DNA from 4 places in the Klebsiella scottii genome. Region 1 is predicted to be linked to each of the others. Evidence: predicted binding sites of a transcription regulator. Region 1 holds the regulator's gene; each other region holds the start of a gene.
The links. The regulator LexA, encoded in region 1, represses DNA repair genes until DNA is damaged. The targets are predictions, from matches to a motif close to TNCTGTATGTACATACAGNA.

Region 1 (3,805 bases):
CGATGGTCATTTTTGGTTTCCCAGTCAGACACTTCTTTTTCTGCCTGATCTTTAGCGTAGCCGTAACGCTCCTGGATTTTACCGACCAGCTGGTCGCGCTTACCCTCGATGACGGTCATATCATCGTCGGTAAGCTTGCCCCATTGCTCTTTCGCTTTACCTTTTAACTGTTTCCAGTTACCGCCGATTTCGTCTTTATTCATGATTCAGTCCTCATCGTTCGGTGAGTTAACAGCCCGCTGTGTGCCGGACATATGATTAACTATAGATGAGAATTCTGTGTTAATTTTATTATTCGGAATCTTTAACCATTTTCACACCAAAAGACGTTATGAAAACCAGGTGCCGCGCCGCCAGTGCCGTCGCCAGATCAGCGCCAGCGACAGACCTCGCAGCGCCAGGAATACCGTCAGCGCCAGCCACAGGCCGTGGTTACCGAGCACCGGCAGCGTCAGCAGGGTTACGGCAAAGCCCACGGCGGCCACCGCCATGCTGTTGCGCATTTCGCTGCCGCGCGTCGCGCCGATAAACATGCCGTCCAGCAGATAACACCAGACGCCGACCACCGGCAAAATCATCTGCCACAGCAGATAGCGGTCGGCGAGCTGCTGGAGCGAGGGTATCGAGGTCAGCAGAGCGATAATCTGCTCTCCCGCCACGCTGTAGATCAGCGCAAAAGCCAGCGCGACCATGCCTGACTGCCGACAGGCCGCACGCCACACCTCCAGCAGCTTGCTGCCATCGCGCGCGCCGTAGGCCTGCCCGGAGTGGGCCTCCACGGCATAGGCAAAGCCGTCCAACGCATAGGCGGTGAAGGTTAGCATGGTCATCAGAATGGCGTTCACCGCCACGATATCGCCCCCCAGACGCGCGCCGAAAACGGTCACCGCGCCAAAGCAGAGCTGCAGCAGCAGCGAACGCAGCATGATGTCGCGGTTGAGGGCCAGCAGCCGCCGGAGATCGCCGCGCCAGGCGCCCTTCAGCATAGAGAATGACACGCCCCGCAGCGTCAGCACGCGTTTCGCCATCAGCAGGCCAATGATAAAGGTGGCATATTCGGCGGTCACCGTCGCCAGCGCCGCGCCCTGCACGTTCATGTGCAGCCCCATCACCAGCCACAGATCGAGGACAATATTCAGCAGGTTGCCGACAATCAGCAGGATCACCGGCGCACGGGCATACTGGACGCCCAGCAGCCAGCCCAGCAGCACCAGGTTAGCTAACGATGCCGGGGCGCTCAGCCAGCGGATCTCCAGGAAACGCCGGGCCTGTTCCAGCACCGCTTCGCTGCCGCCGACGATATGCAGCGCCAGGTTAATGAGCGGCATACGAAACAGAACGATCAGCAGACCGGCGGCCAGCGCCAGCCCAAGCGGCTGCACCAGCGCTCGCGCCAGGCGCACGGGGTCCTTTGCGCCAAACGCCTGCGCCGTCAGGCCGGTGGTACTCATTCGCAGAAAGAGCAGCAGCATGAACAGGAAGCTGGTAGCCGTAGCCCCGACCGCCACGCCGCCCAGGTAAACCGGGCTATCAAGATGGCCGATAACCGCAGTATCCACCAGGCCCAGCAGCGGGACGGTGATATTGGAGAAAATCATCGGTAGCGCCAGGCGCCACAGGGCCTTATCAGCGGCATTAAAAAGCATGAGGGAAAGCCTGAGCGAGGAGAGACAGCGCAGCATCATGCATCAGACGATGCTGCGTTAAGAGAAGGCGCTTACAGCCACTCGCCGTTGCGGATTACGCCGACGGCCAGACCTTCAATGGTAAAGTTTTGCTCGCGTAGGTTCACTACGATTGGTGAAAACTCGCTATTTTCCGGCAGCAGTTCGACGACGTTACCCTGCCTTTTAAGGCGTTTAACCGTCACTTCTTCATCGATACGTGCGACCACAACCTGCCCGTTACGCACATCCTGCGTTTTGTGTACCGCCAGCAGATCGCCGTCCAGAATACCAATGTCTTTCATCGACATTCCGCTGACGCGCAGCAGGAAGTCGGCGCTCGGCTTGAACATTGCCGGATCGACCTGGAAGTGGCCTTCGATGTGCTGCTGCGCCAGCAGCGGCTCACCGGCAGCCACGCGGCCAATCAGCGGCAGGCCGGGCTCTTCTTCAGTCAGCAGACGAATACCGCGAGAGGCACCGGAAATGATCTCGATTGCGCCTTTACGCGCCAGCGCTTTCAGGTGTTCTTCCGCCGCGTTTGGGGAACGGAACCCCAAGCGCTGAGCAATTTCCGCACGCGTCGGCGGCATGCCAGTCTGGCTGATATGATCTCTGATGAGATCAAACACCTCTTGCTGCCTGGTCGTTAACGCTTTCATTCCGCCCCCTGGGTGTATATACAGTTATGCTGTGAGTATATACAGCTAACGGTGATTTTGGAATCAAATTTCACACAAAAATCAGGAGATTCTTTTCGTTTGCCGCGCGCTGCGGCCAGCTAACGCAGGGGGATTGCGGCGGAGCGTTTCTGCTCCACACGACGCAAAACAGGCCGCGTGGAGGGAGGTTGATCGGCCTCCAGCCCGCGGACGCCAAACCAAATAGTCTGATGCTACAGACCCTTAGCGATAGTGCGCCCACAGCAGCGTAACCCAGACGATCAGCGCAATGACGATCGCCAGAAATACCGCCGCAGAGCCCATATCCTTCGCGCGTCCGGAAAGCTCATGGTGGTCGGAGCCAATCCGGTCCACCACCGCCTCAATCGCGCTATTAAGAATTTCGACTATCATCACTATCAGGACCGAGCCTATCAGCAGCACGCGCGTAATGGCGTCAACATCCAACCAGCAGGCGATCGCAATGGCAATAACGGTGGCAATACCTTCCTGACGAAAGGCGGCCTCATTTATCCATGCCGCACGAAAACCTTTCCAGGAATACCCTGCCGCTTTAATGATTCGGGTTAACCCGGTGGTATTATTGGCCATCAAAAGAACCTTTTTATGTAAATGACGTCAATGAGTGTACGCGTTTGCCGCGTGGCAACGGAAATTTTGCGCACTTTCTGTTATTCTTGCCGCGCATTTGCATGATTAACCAGAGGCTTCACATCGTTTATGTCCGGCTGGCAACGAATTTACTATAAATTACTGAATTTACCATTACGGCTGCTGGTAAAAAGCAAGTCTATTCCCGCAGAGCCTGCTCAGGAATTAGGGCTGGATACCTCGCGTCCGATTATGTACGTTCTGCCCTATAACTCGAAGGCAGACCTGCTGACGCTGCGCGCGCAGTGCCTGGAGCACGATTTACCCGATCCGCTCGAACCGTTAGAAATCGACGGCACCCTGCTGCCGCGCTACGTCTTTATCCACGGCGGCCCGCGCGTATTTACCTACTACACGCCGAAAGAAGAGTCCATCAAGCTGTTCCACGACTACCTGGATCTGCACCGCAACCACCCTGACCTCGACGTGCAAATGGTGCCGGTTTCAGTGATGTTTGGTCGTGCGCCAGGGCGCGAAAAGGGCGAGCTCAATCCGCCGCTGCGCATGCTTAATGGTATTCAGAAATTCTTCGCCGTTCTGTGGCTGGGCCGCGACAGCTTCGTGCGCTTCTCGCCGCCGGTGTCGCTACGCCGAATGGCGTCCGAGCACGGAACCGATAAAACCATTGCTCAGAAGCTGGCCCGCGTGGCGCGTATGCACTTCGCCCGTCAGCGCCTGGCCGCGGTCGGCCCGCGTCTGCCGGCGCGTCAGGATCTGTTCAACAAGCTGCTGGCGTCAAAAGCCATCGCCCGCGCGGTGGAAGACGAAGCCCGCAGCAAGAAAATCTCCCACGAGAAGGCGCAGCAA
Region 2 (3,805 bases), on a different contig from region 1:
CGACTGGCGTTGGTAAATCGCGTATTCGCAGCCCGGCTCATAGACCTGACGATAGCGATAGCCATTTTTACTGTAAGGCGCGGAGACTTCGCGCTGGGGGATGCGGTCGATAATCTCTTTCAGCACCCGCTCCTGCAGGCTACGCTGGGTGTCCATCACCGCTTTGCCGTAGGCATTCTCCTCGCGCAGATAATCCAGCACCGCCGGCTGCGAACGCTCATCGTCACGCAGCCAGAAGTAGTTATCAATACGCGTATCGCCATGTAAGGTCATCGCGTGGGGAACCCGTTTCGCTTTTGGTAGCATCTCTTTGTTCTTCTTCGGCTTAATTTTATGCGCACAACGTTAATCGACGCGCGTCCGGACGGCAAGACAAGAAATCTCCACGGCATAAATCGCTCTGCCCCGAAGGTTGGCAAACGGCCAACAGCGGACCGACGCTCGGCTACCGCTGGTGAGAAAACGCCGGAGAGAGGATCATCCCCGGCCTGCGCGACGTCAGGCTGAGAGATGACCCGTATATAAGGGTGGCAAAAGTTGCCAGCGATGCAAGCGGAACGTGATGATTTAAGAGGGAAGAGCCTGCTTTTGCGCCTGAATATCCTGTTCGATCTCGGACCGCACGTCCGCAGGGATTTTCAGCGCTTCGCCCAGGGCGTTGAGGTAGCTGCGCTCCATAAAATGGTCAATATCAATCACCGCACAGCTCAGATAGTAGACTTCCAGCGCTTCCTGCTCGCTGCTGATACCCTGCGCCAGGCGCTGCGGGTCCAGGGGCTGAGTCAATGCGCGATCGATAAGCACCCGCCCCTGCACGTCGATATTAGCCGCGCGCAGCTGCTCTTCGATGCTCGCGCGTTCGTTTTCATCAATATGCCCGTCGCTTTTGGCGGCAAAAACCAGCGCCTGAATCAGCCGCTCGCTGCGGGCATCAGGTTCAGGTGACGACGGAACCTGGCCGGCCGGCTGCGGCGAACCGGCGCGCATTTTCTGCTGATACTTGTTCCACAGCACGCTTCCTGCCACCGCGCCGCCGCCAACCAGCAGCGCGCTGGTGCCGTATTTCGCCAGCAGCTTACGCGACGATTTGCTGGCGACCAGCAGTCCCGCCAGGCCGCCAAGCGCGCCGGGCAGCAGCAGATTTTTACCGCCCGAACGATCGTCAGATGAAGAAGATTGACCCTGCTGACCCAGCAGAGACTGAAGTTGATTAAGCCAGTTAGCCATGATTTCCTCGTTGCACAATAGGCGATGTCATCAGCCTAAACGACGCGATGTCAGGAAATGTTATCAGTGGCTAAAGATGCGCAAATTCCGGGTGGCTCAGGCCGCTTTCGCCTTGCGCGATTTTGGCGCCGCTTTTTCCGCCGCTTTTTCCGCCGCGCCGTCATCCACGCTGTCATCCGCGCTGGCGCTGATGGCGTCATCGCCAGCGTCTGCGGACTGTTGTTCGTTTTCATCCTGCCCGGCGGCGTGCTCTTCCGCTTCCGGGAGTTTTCCGGACTTCATAATGTGATGTAAGGTGTCTTTGCGCTCCGCCAGCCACATCGCCATCTCATCACGCTGGGCTTCATCAAGCGTCAGCGGGCAGTCTACCAGCCAGTCGTTAAGGACTTCGGCAAGATCGAGCATTTTGTCGTAAGCATCGGCCTCTTTTTTGCTGGTAAAAGACATCTTTTCCTCACCTTCGCGAATCACCACATATTTGATTTCAACCGCCATTGTGCAGCACCTTTTTATACTGTATTTATATACAGTATAGCAAATTTAGGGCCAGGACTCAACTCACGCGCATAAAGACAGACGCAAACGTTTTCGTTTATACTACGGCGCATGTTTTTTTACTGCGGAAGAGAGTCATGACTGTATTAGGCACAGCGCTGCGCCCTGCGGCAACGCGAGTTATGCTGTTAGGTTCCGGCGAGCTGGGTAAGGAAGTCGCCATCGAGTGTCAACGTCTGGGCATTGAGACCATCGCCGTCGATCGCTACCCTGACGCGCCAGCCATGCAGGTCGCGCACCGTTCGCATGTCGTCAACATGCTGCACGGAGATGCCCTGCGCGCCATAATTGAGCAAGAAAAACCCGACTTTATCGTGCCGGAAATTGAAGCCATCGCCACCGATACTCTGGTCGAGCTGGAGCTGTGCGGACAAAAAGTCGTTCCCACCGCTCGCGCCGCAAAGCTGACGATGAACCGTGAAGGCATTCGCCGCCTGGCCGCTGAAGAGCTGCAGCTTCCAACCTCGGCCTATCGTTTTGCCGACAGTGAAGCCGCCTTTAACGACGCCGTGAACGAGATTGGCCTGCCGTGTATCGTCAAGCCGGTGATGAGCTCTTCCGGTAAAGGACAAAGCTTTATCCGCCGCCGCGAACAGCTGGCCGACGCGTGGCTTTATGCCCAGCAGGGCGGCCGCGCCGGCGCCGGCCGCGTTATTGTCGAAGGCGTGGTGAACTTCGATTTTGAAATCACCCTGCTCACCGTCAGCGCGGTCGACGGCGTGCACTTCTGCGCCCCGGTCGGCCACCGTCAGGAAGATGGCGACTATCGAGAATCCTGGCAACCTCAGCAGATGAGCGAGCTGGCGCTGGCCCGCGCGCAGGAAATTGCCCGCAACGTGGTGCTGGCGCTCGGCGGTTACGGCCTGTTCGGCGTCGAGCTGTTCGTGTGCGGCGATGAGGTGATTTTTAGCGAAGTCTCGCCGCGTCCGCACGATACCGGAATGGTTACGCTCATTTCGCAGGATCTGTCGGAGTTCGCCCTGCACGTCCGCGCCTTCCTCGGTCTGCCGGTTGGTGCGATTCGCCAGTATGGCCCGGCGGCTTCCGCGGTGATTCTGCCGCAGCTCACCAGCCACAACGTAACCTTCGGCAACCTTCAGGCCGCGGTCGGCGCGGGCCTGCAGGTGCGTCTGTTCGGTAAGCCGGAAATTGACGGTTCCCGTCGTCTGGGCGTCACGCTGGCGGTAGCGGAGAGCGTCGATGAGGCGGTTGCGCGCGCCAAAGCCGCGGCGTCAGCGGTGGTGGTTGAGGGATAAAAAAACCCGGTAGCGTTGTCGCTTACCGGGTCAGAACTGAGGCGCGGAAATTACTTCGCGCCTTCTACCGCTTCACGAGCCAGAGTGGTGATACGGTCGTAATCGCCTGCTTCCAGCGCATCCGCCGGTACCAGCCATGAACCGCCGATACACAGAACGCTGTTCAGCGCCAGGTAGTCGCGGTAGTTAGCCGGAGAGATCCCGCCGGTCGGGCAGAAACGAATATGGGCGAACGGACCGCCAATTGCCTGCAGCGCCTTCACGCCGCCGTTCGCTTCAGCCGGGAAGAATTTAAACTCTTTCAGGCCGTACTGCATGCCCAGCATCAGCTCGGATACGGTGCTGATACCCGGGATCAGTGGAATAGTCCCTTCTTCAGTCGCCGCCTTGAGCAGAGAATCGGTCAGGCCCGGGCTGATAGCGAACTGCGCTCCCGCCTCGGTCACTTCTTTCAGCTGCGCCGCGTTAGTCACGGTGCCGGCGCCGACAATCGCCTCCGGGACTTCTTTGGCGATTGCGCGGATAGCATCCAGCGCGCATTCGGTACGCAGGGTCACTTCCAGTACGCGTACGCCGCCTGCAACCAGCGCTTTTGCCATCGGCACGGCGTGTTCCAGCTTTTTCACCACGATCACCGGGACAACCGGGCCGGAGGTGAGGATTGCTTCTGCAGTTGTTTTCCAGTTTTTCATCAGAGTTTCTCTCTCGCCAGATCTACAAATTGTATGGTCTTAAAAAGTGATGCAGGTTGCGCCCTGTTCGGCTCC
Region 3 (3,805 bases), on a different contig from region 1:
AAAGGTTTCCACCGCCTTTGGTCTCGGCCTGACGGTCACCATCGTGCTTGGGCTGGCGGTACCGATCAATAACCTGATCTATAACCTGGTTCTGCGTGACGGGGCGCTGGCGGAGGGCGTCGATTTAAGTTTTCTCAACTTTATTACCTTTATCGGCGTGATCGCCGCGCTGGTGCAGATCCTTGAGATGATCCTCGATAAGTATTTCCCGGCGTTATACCACGCGCTGGGGATCTTCCTGCCGCTGATTGCCGTGCACTGTGCGATTTTTGGCGGCGTCTCCTTCATGGTGCAGCGTGACTACAACTTCCCGGAATCCATTGTTTATGGCTTCGGTTCCGGTATCGGCTGGACGCTGGCGATTGTCGCCCTGGCGGGCATTCGGGAAAGAATGAAATATGCCAACGTGCCCGCCGGCCTGCGCGGGTTAGGGATCACCTTTATTACCACGGGTCTGATGGCGCTGGGCTTTATGTCATTCTCCGGTGTGCAGCTATAAGGGCGGAAAGTATGGAAATTATTCTTGGCGTCGTTATGTTTACGCTGATCGTGCTGGTGCTGTCAGGATTGATTCTGGCGGCGCGTTCGAAGCTGGTCAACGCCGGTGATGTGGTTATTGAAATCAATAACGAAGCGGATAAACAGATCCGCACATCGGCGGGCGATAAGCTGCTGAATACGCTGTCCAGCAACGGAATCTTTGTCTCCTCCGCCTGCGGCGGCGGCGGTTCCTGCGGCCAGTGTCGGGTGACGGTGAAAGAGGGCGGCGGCGATATCCTGCCGACCGAGCTTTCCCATATCACCAAACGTGAGGCGAAAGAGGGCTGCCGGCTGGCCTGTCAGGTCGCGGTGAAGCAAAACATGAAGATCGAGCTGCCGGAAGAGATCTTCGGGGTCAAAAAATGGCAATGCGAAGTAATCTCCAATGATAACAAAGCGACGTTTATCAAAGAGCTGAAGCTGCGCGTGCCGGACGGCGAAGTTGTGCCGTTCCGCGCCGGGGGATATATCCAGATCGAGTGTCCGTCGCACAAGGTGGCGTATGCTGACTTCGACGTGCCGGACGAGTACCGCGCCGACTGGGATAAGTTTAACCTGTTCCGCTACGTCTCCGAGGTAAAAGAGCCGACCCTGCGCGCATACTCGATGGCTAACTACCCGGACGAGAAGGGCATTATCATGCTCAACGTGCGTATTGCCACGCCGCCGCCGAAGGTGCCGGACGCTCCGCCGGGCATTATGTCTTCCTATATCTGGTCGCTGAAAGCCGGTGATGAGGTGACGATTTCCGGGCCGTTCGGCGAATTTTTTGCCAAAGATACCGATGCAGAAATGGTCTTTATCGGCGGCGGGGCCGGCATGGCGCCGATGCGTTCGCATATTTTCGACCAGCTCAAGCGGCTGCACAGCGGGCGTAAAATCAGCTTCTGGTATGGCGCGCGCTCACTGCGCGAAATGTTCTACGACGATGAATTTGAACAGCTGGCGCGGGAAAATCCTAACTTTACCTTCCATGTGGCGCTGTCCGATCCGCTGCCGGAAGATAGCTGGAATGGTCACACCGGCTTCATCCACAACGTGCTATATGAGAACTACCTGCGCGATCATCCGGCACCGGAGGAGTGCGAGTTTTATATGTGCGGGCCGCCGGTGATGAATGCGGCAGTCATTAAGATGCTGAAAGATCTCGGCGTTGAGGATGAAAACATCATGCTGGATGACTTTGGAGGTTGATCGATGTGGACCCTGTTTCTCGCGACCTTTGTGATTTTCGCCCTGGTTATTCTGGGGATGTCGGTGGGTTATCTGGTGAAGCGCAAAAGCCTGCAGGGGAGCTGCGGCGGGATCGCCTCGCTGGGTCTGGAAAAGGTCTGCGACTGTCCGGAACCGTGCGATGCGCGGAAAAAACGCCTGGCGCGCGCAGCGCAGCGGCAGCAGGACCGGATCCTGTAATCACTTCTGACTAGCCTGATAAACGCCCCGGCCGCACTCAGCGACGCCGGGGTTCAGCGACGGCGCATTTTGGCTCCCCTTTCTTCTCATTGAACAGAATTATGCTGTATACTTGTCCAGTGGTCAGTGAGGGCTAGCTATGCGCAAAATCATCCATGTTGATATGGACTGCTTCTTTGCCGCGGTCGAAATGCGCGATAACCCGGCGTTGCGGGATATTCCCATCGCGATCGGCGGCAGCCGGGTACAGCGGGGCGTCATCAGTACCGCCAACTATCCGGCGCGTAAGTTTGGCGTGCGCAGCGCAATGCCAACGGCGATGGCGCTTAAGCTTTGCCCGCATCTGACGCTGCTTCCGGGTCGCTTTGACGCCTATAAAGAGGCGTCGGCCCATATCCGGGAAATTTTCTCGCGCTACACCTCGCTGATCGAACCTCTCTCGCTCGATGAGGCGTTTCTTGACGTCAGCGACAGCGTCCACTGCCAGGGCTCGGCGACGCTGATGGCGGAGGAGATCCGCCAGACCATTCAGCGTGAGCTGCAGCTGACCGCCTCCGCCGGCATCGCTCCGGTGAAATTTCTCGCCAAAATCGCCTCCGATCTGAATAAACCCAACGGCCAGTTTGTGATTGCGCCGCATCAGGTCGCAGAATTCGTCAGAACCCTGCCGCTGGCGAAAATACCCGGCGTGGGGAAAGTCTCCGCGGCAAAGCTGGAAAATATGGGGCTGCGCACCTGCGAAGATGTGCAGAAAAGCGATCTGGCGATGCTGCTCAAGCGCTTTGGCAAATTTGGCCGGATCCTGTGGGAGAGAAGCCAGGGCATCGACGAGCGGGAAATCAACAATACGCGGCAGCGTAAATCGGTTGGCGTCGAGCGTACGCTGGTGGAGGATATTCACCAGTGGGGCGACTGTGAGGCGATTATTGAAAGCCTCTACCAGGAGCTGGAGCGGCGGCTGATCAAGGTTAAACCGGATCTGCTGATTGCCCGCCAGGGAGTAAAGCTCAAGTTTAATGATTTTCAGCTGACCACGCAGGAGCACGTCTGGCCGCGCCTGAATAAAGATGATTTGCTCGCCACGGCCTACAAAGCCTGGCATGAGCGGCGCGGCGGCCGCGGGGTGCGGCTGGTGGGGCTGCACGTTACGTTACTCGACCCTCAGCTGGAGCGGCAGCTGGTTCTGGGATTATAGCTATGCTGCAGATAAGACATTACCAGGATGACGATTTTTCCGCGCTGTGCGCCATCTTCATGCGCGCGATTCAGGAGAGCGCCAGCGGCGACTATTCGGCGCCGCAAATTGCCGCCTGGGCGCAGGTCGATGAGGCCCGCTGGCGGCAAAAAATGCGCGACTCCCGGGTGCTGGTGGCGGCGATCGAGCGGCAGCCGGTCGGCTTTATTAGCGCCATCGGCAGCTATATCGATCTCCTGTTTGTCGCTCCCGAACGCTCCCGTCAGGGGATTGCCGGCGCGTTGCTCGCTGAGCTGTTCAGGCAAATTCCGCAAGGGACGCTGACGGTTGCGGCCAGCATCACGGCGAAACCGTGCTTTGCGCGTCATGGCTTCAGGGTGGTGGAAGAACAGCTGGTGGAAGTCCGCGGCGAGAGGTTTATCAATTATCGCATGGAGAAGGTGAGGGAGCCCGAATAGGGCGCAACGCGCCTTACCCGAGCTCTTTTCGCGGCGGAACTTACTTCGCCGGAATCGCTTTCAGCAGTTCAGTCAGCAGCGTCCAGTACTGGCCAACGCTTTCGATATGAACCTGCTCATCCGGGGAGTGCGGCCCGGTAATGGTCGGCCCAATGGAAACCATATCCATATCCGGGTACGGCTTTTTGAACAGGCCGCA
Region 4 (3,805 bases), on a different contig from region 1:
CAAACGACTGCAGCCCGACCAGCACGCTACGCTCGCCGCTCTCCACCTTTTTACGATGCAGCTCCACCAGCCGATAGCGGGGCTTATCGCCCTGAACCAGCAGCATCAGGCGCAGATCGGTGACGTGCTCGAGAAAACGCTGCATCGCCCGCCCGCTGGCAAACAGCACCAGCATCCCGAGGTGCTTTTTGCTCTCTACGTGCTCGCGAAAGCAGGCCGCCATTTCGGCAATATGCTGCTCTTCGTTGTCGATGACCGGCTCATAGTGCATCTGCGGGATGATAATTTTTCCCTGCTCAACGTGGTTGAAGGGAGAATCCAGGGCGACGAAGCGATCCCCGGCCTTCTCCTTGAGGCCGCTCATCTCCTGCAGGCGAGAAAAGCTGTTCAGCGAACGCAGGGTGGCGGAGGTAACGACAATATGCGGCACGCTGCGCCACAACAGCCTTTCCAGCTGTTCACTGACGCGAATCCCGACGCAGTGGAACCAGATGTGCGCCTGGCCGTCGCGCAGAACGCGGGAGGCCCATTTAGTGACCGGCGCGCCGGATGACTGCGCCAGCGACGCCAGTCGCCACAGCTTGCTCTGGCTTTCAAACATGCCCAGCGCGCGGTTCATTTGCAGCAGCACCCGGTGCAGGCGAACCACGTCATGGCTGCCGGTTTTTTCGCTGAGATCGTTAAGAAACAGCTCCGCCAGGCCGCGCAGCGTCTCGGTCAGTTTGGCCAGCCGCTGGCAGATATCCATCACCTCCTGCGGCAGCTCCCCCATCGGGAAACGGTGTTCGGCTTCCTGAGCGGCGGGCATATACAGATTCAAAATATTATTCAGCGAAGAGATAAGCTCGGACAGCTCCTCGCAGTGGGCATTCAGGCGCTCGGGGTTCGCCAGCGGCGGCGTCGTTTTGGGGCGAAACTGCTCCATGCAGGTCGCCACCAGGCGGGTGAAAAGATCGAGCTGTAGCCGATACCAGGGGGCGGTAATTTCGGCGCTCATCTCCAGCGCATCCCGGGCGACGTCGGGCAGGTGGTGGCCCTCATCAAGCACCAGCAGCAGATTTTTCGGCTCCGGCAGCACCGCTTCGCTCTCCATCGCCGCCATCACCAGCGCGTGGTTTGCCACCACCACTTCGGCCTCCTGAATCTCACGCCGGGCGACGAAGAACGGACATTCGCGATAGTAGTGGCAGTTGCGGTTCAGGCAGCTTGCCTTATCGGTGCTCAGACGGCCCCACAGCGCGTCATCGATGGCCTTGTCGCTATGATCGCGCAGGCCGTCCCATTTATAGCTATCAAGATCGGTCTTCAGCGTGGCGCACAGCTTCTGCTCCGCCTGATTATTCGGCGTGAGATCGTCGTCAAGAAACGCCAGCAGGTCCTGCTGCGTTGGCTCTGTGCTGGCCATCGCGTTGAGGTTACGCGGGCAAACGTAGCGCCCGCGGCCAAAGGCGGCGGTGAAGCGCAGGTCGGGAATAATTTTACGCAGCAGCGGCAGGTCTTTGCTGAAGATCTGGTCCTGCAGCGCAACGTTGGCGGTGCTGACCACCAGCGTTTTTTGCTCTTCGCGGGCGATGGCGATACCGGGGATCAGGTACGACAGGGTTTTCCCGACGCCGGTCGGCGCCTCAATCGCCAGGTGCCTTCCCTCTTCCCCGGCGAGCGTTTTCGCCACGTCAGCAATCATCTGCCGCTGCGGAGTACGGGGAATAAAGTCAGGAATCTGTTCCTGGAGCGCCTTATACCAGGCGGCGATTTGCGTTTTTAGCGCAGTGGTCAAAGCCATGAGAAAACCTGAATACTGTATAAACAGCCACTATTGTGACACTTTTTGCCTGGCTGGAGGAATTTCTTTCTGAGCAAACGGGGATCGTGCTCGAGGTTTAGCATCAGGCGGGGGAGTTCCGGGCAGGGAGACCCGCCCGGAGAGGCAAACCGATACCCTCGGGCAGCGCCGGGCTGCCGCAGGGATAGCAGGTTTGCGGAAGTGCTGTTACTCAGCGGCCGCCGGCTTACGCGAGCGACGACGCTGCGGTTTGCCGTCCTGAGTACGCGCTTTCGGCGCGTCACCGTCGCTGCGGCGCGGTGAAGACTGCTGACCACGACCCTGGCTCTGACCGCCGCGACCCTGACTCTGGCCGCCGCGTCCCTGGCCCTGACCGCGACCGCCGCCACCGCCGCTGCGCTGCTGGCGACCGTTCTGAATCGGCTCCGCTCTGATGGACGGATCCGGCTCATAGCCGGCAACGCTAATGCGTGGGATCTCTTTTTTCAGCAGACGCTCGATGTCGTGCAGCAGCTTATGCTCATCAACGCAGACCAGCGACAGCGCTTCGCCGGTAGCGGCGGCGCGGCCGGTACGGCCAATACGGTGGACATAATCTTCCGGCACGTTCGGCAGCTCGTAGTTCACCACGTGCGGCAGCTCTTCAATATCAAGGCCGCGCGCGGCGATGTCGGTCGCTACCAGCACGCGAATGCCGCCGGATTTAAAATCAGCTAATGCGCGAGTACGCGCGCCCTGGCTTTTGTTGCCGTGGATAGCGGCGCTGCGAATGCCGTCTTTGTTCAGCTGCTCCGCCAGGTGGTTGGCGCCATGCTTGGTACGGGTAAAGACCAGCACCTGCTGCCAGTTGCCTTCGCCGATCATCTGCGACAGCAGTTCGCGCTTGCGCTTCTTATCGACAAAATGCACGTACTGGCTTACCTGCTCGGAAGCCGTGTTGCGACGGGCGACTTCGATTTCCAGCGGGTTATGCAGCAGCTTTTCCGCCAGCGATTTAATCTCGTCGGAGAAGGTTGCCGAGAACAGCAGGTTCTGGCGCTTCGCCGGCAGCTTCGACAGCACGCGGCGAATATCATGGATAAAGCCCATATCCAGCATGCGGTCGGCTTCATCCAGCACCAGCACTTCGACCTTATCCAGGCTGACGGCATTCTGGTGTTCCAGATCCAGCAGGCGACCCGGCGTTGCCACCAGGATATCGACGCCGCTGCGCAGTTTCATCATCTGCGGGTTAATGCTCACGCCACCGAAAACCACCAGCGAGCGAACGTTCAGATACTTGCTGTAATCACGGACGTTTTCGCCAATCTGGGCAGCCAGCTCACGCGTTGGGGTAAGGATCAGCGCGCGCACCGGGCGACGGCCCTTAGCGTGCGGTTCTTGCTGGATCAGATGCTGAAGCAGCGGCAGGGTGAAGCCCGCCGTTTTGCCGGTGCCGGTCTGGGCGCTGGCCATCAGATCGCGCCCCTGCAACACCGCAGGGATCGCCTGCTGCTGAATGGGGGTTGGCTCAACATAACCCTGTTCGGCGACAGCACGCAGGATTTCAGGATTCAGGCCAAGGGAATCAAAAGACATAACAACTCCAAACCGCCCCGGCCTTTTACAGGCGTAGTTTTCAGGGAGATTATTGCGAAAGAGATGGCAAAAACCACAATGCCATGAAGGGGCGCAGTCTAGCAGGTTTTGTGACGTATCGCATAAAATATCCCCTTGGGGTTTTTCTGCGAAATCAAGATACTCTCTTCGACGATAAATAGAGTATTCACTATTCTGGACAGTTCCGCGAATTGGTCATATTCTTAATCAATCGATTGATTAATTTTTTCAGGTGCGATGAATACCACTCCCGCAACCAGCAAAGGCGAACAGGCAAAAAGCCAGTTGATTACCGCGGCTATCGCCCAGTTTGGCGAATATGGCCTGCATGCCACCACCCGCGATATTGCCGCCCTGGCCGGGCAAAACATCGCCGCTATCCCCTACTACTTCGGCTCAAAAGACGATCTCTATCTCGCCTGC

Region 2: QFI97_RS11510 (YebG family protein) is a predicted target of LexA. The motif match lies at 1,740-1,759, and genes of this name have one in related genera.
Region 3: dinB (DNA polymerase IV) is a predicted target of LexA. The motif match lies at 2,056-2,075, and genes of this name have one in related genera.
Region 4: dinG (ATP-dependent DNA helicase DinG) is a predicted target of LexA. The motif match lies at 1,797-1,816, and genes of this name have one in related genera.

What each region holds. Positions count from the first base shown of each region.
Region 1 is NZ_JARXNI010000018.1:344,734-348,538, forward strand. It holds gene QFI97_RS03510 (CsbD family protein) at 1-203, opposite strand, end outside; gene dinF (MATE family efflux transporter DinF) at 330-1,646, opposite strand; gene lexA (transcriptional repressor LexA) at 1,718-2,326, opposite strand; gene QFI97_RS03525 (diacylglycerol kinase) at 2,570-2,938, opposite strand; gene plsB (glycerol-3-phosphate 1-O-acyltransferase PlsB) at 3,068-3,805, shown strand, end outside.
Region 2 is NZ_JARXNI010000020.1:827,490-831,294, reverse strand. It holds gene ptrB (oligopeptidase B) at 1-306, opposite strand, end outside; gene QFI97_RS11515 (tellurite resistance TerB family protein) at 568-1,227, opposite strand; gene QFI97_RS11510 (YebG family protein) at 1,324-1,722, opposite strand; gene purT (formate-dependent phosphoribosylglycinamide formyltransferase) at 1,860-3,038, shown strand; gene QFI97_RS11500 (bifunctional 4-hydroxy-2-oxoglutarate aldolase/2-dehydro-3-deoxy-phosphogluconate aldolase) at 3,089-3,730, opposite strand; gene edd (phosphogluconate dehydratase) at 3,770-3,805, opposite strand, start outside.
Region 3 is NZ_JARXNI010000020.1:3,305,322-3,309,126, reverse strand. It holds gene nqrE (NADH:ubiquinone reductase (Na(+)-transporting) subunit E) at 1-499, shown strand, start outside; gene nqrF (NADH:ubiquinone reductase (Na(+)-transporting) subunit F) at 511-1,734, shown strand; gene nqrM ((Na+)-NQR maturation NqrM) at 1,738-1,953, shown strand; gene dinB (DNA polymerase IV) at 2,093-3,148, shown strand; gene QFI97_RS23230 (GNAT family N-acetyltransferase) at 3,154-3,606, shown strand; gene pepD (cytosol nonspecific dipeptidase) at 3,647-3,805, opposite strand, start outside.
Region 4 is NZ_JARXNI010000020.1:2,593,971-2,597,775, forward strand. It holds gene dinG (ATP-dependent DNA helicase DinG) at 1-1,783, opposite strand, end outside; gene rhlE (ATP-dependent RNA helicase RhlE) at 1,991-3,361, opposite strand; gene cecR (transcriptional regulator CecR) at 3,620-3,805, shown strand, end outside.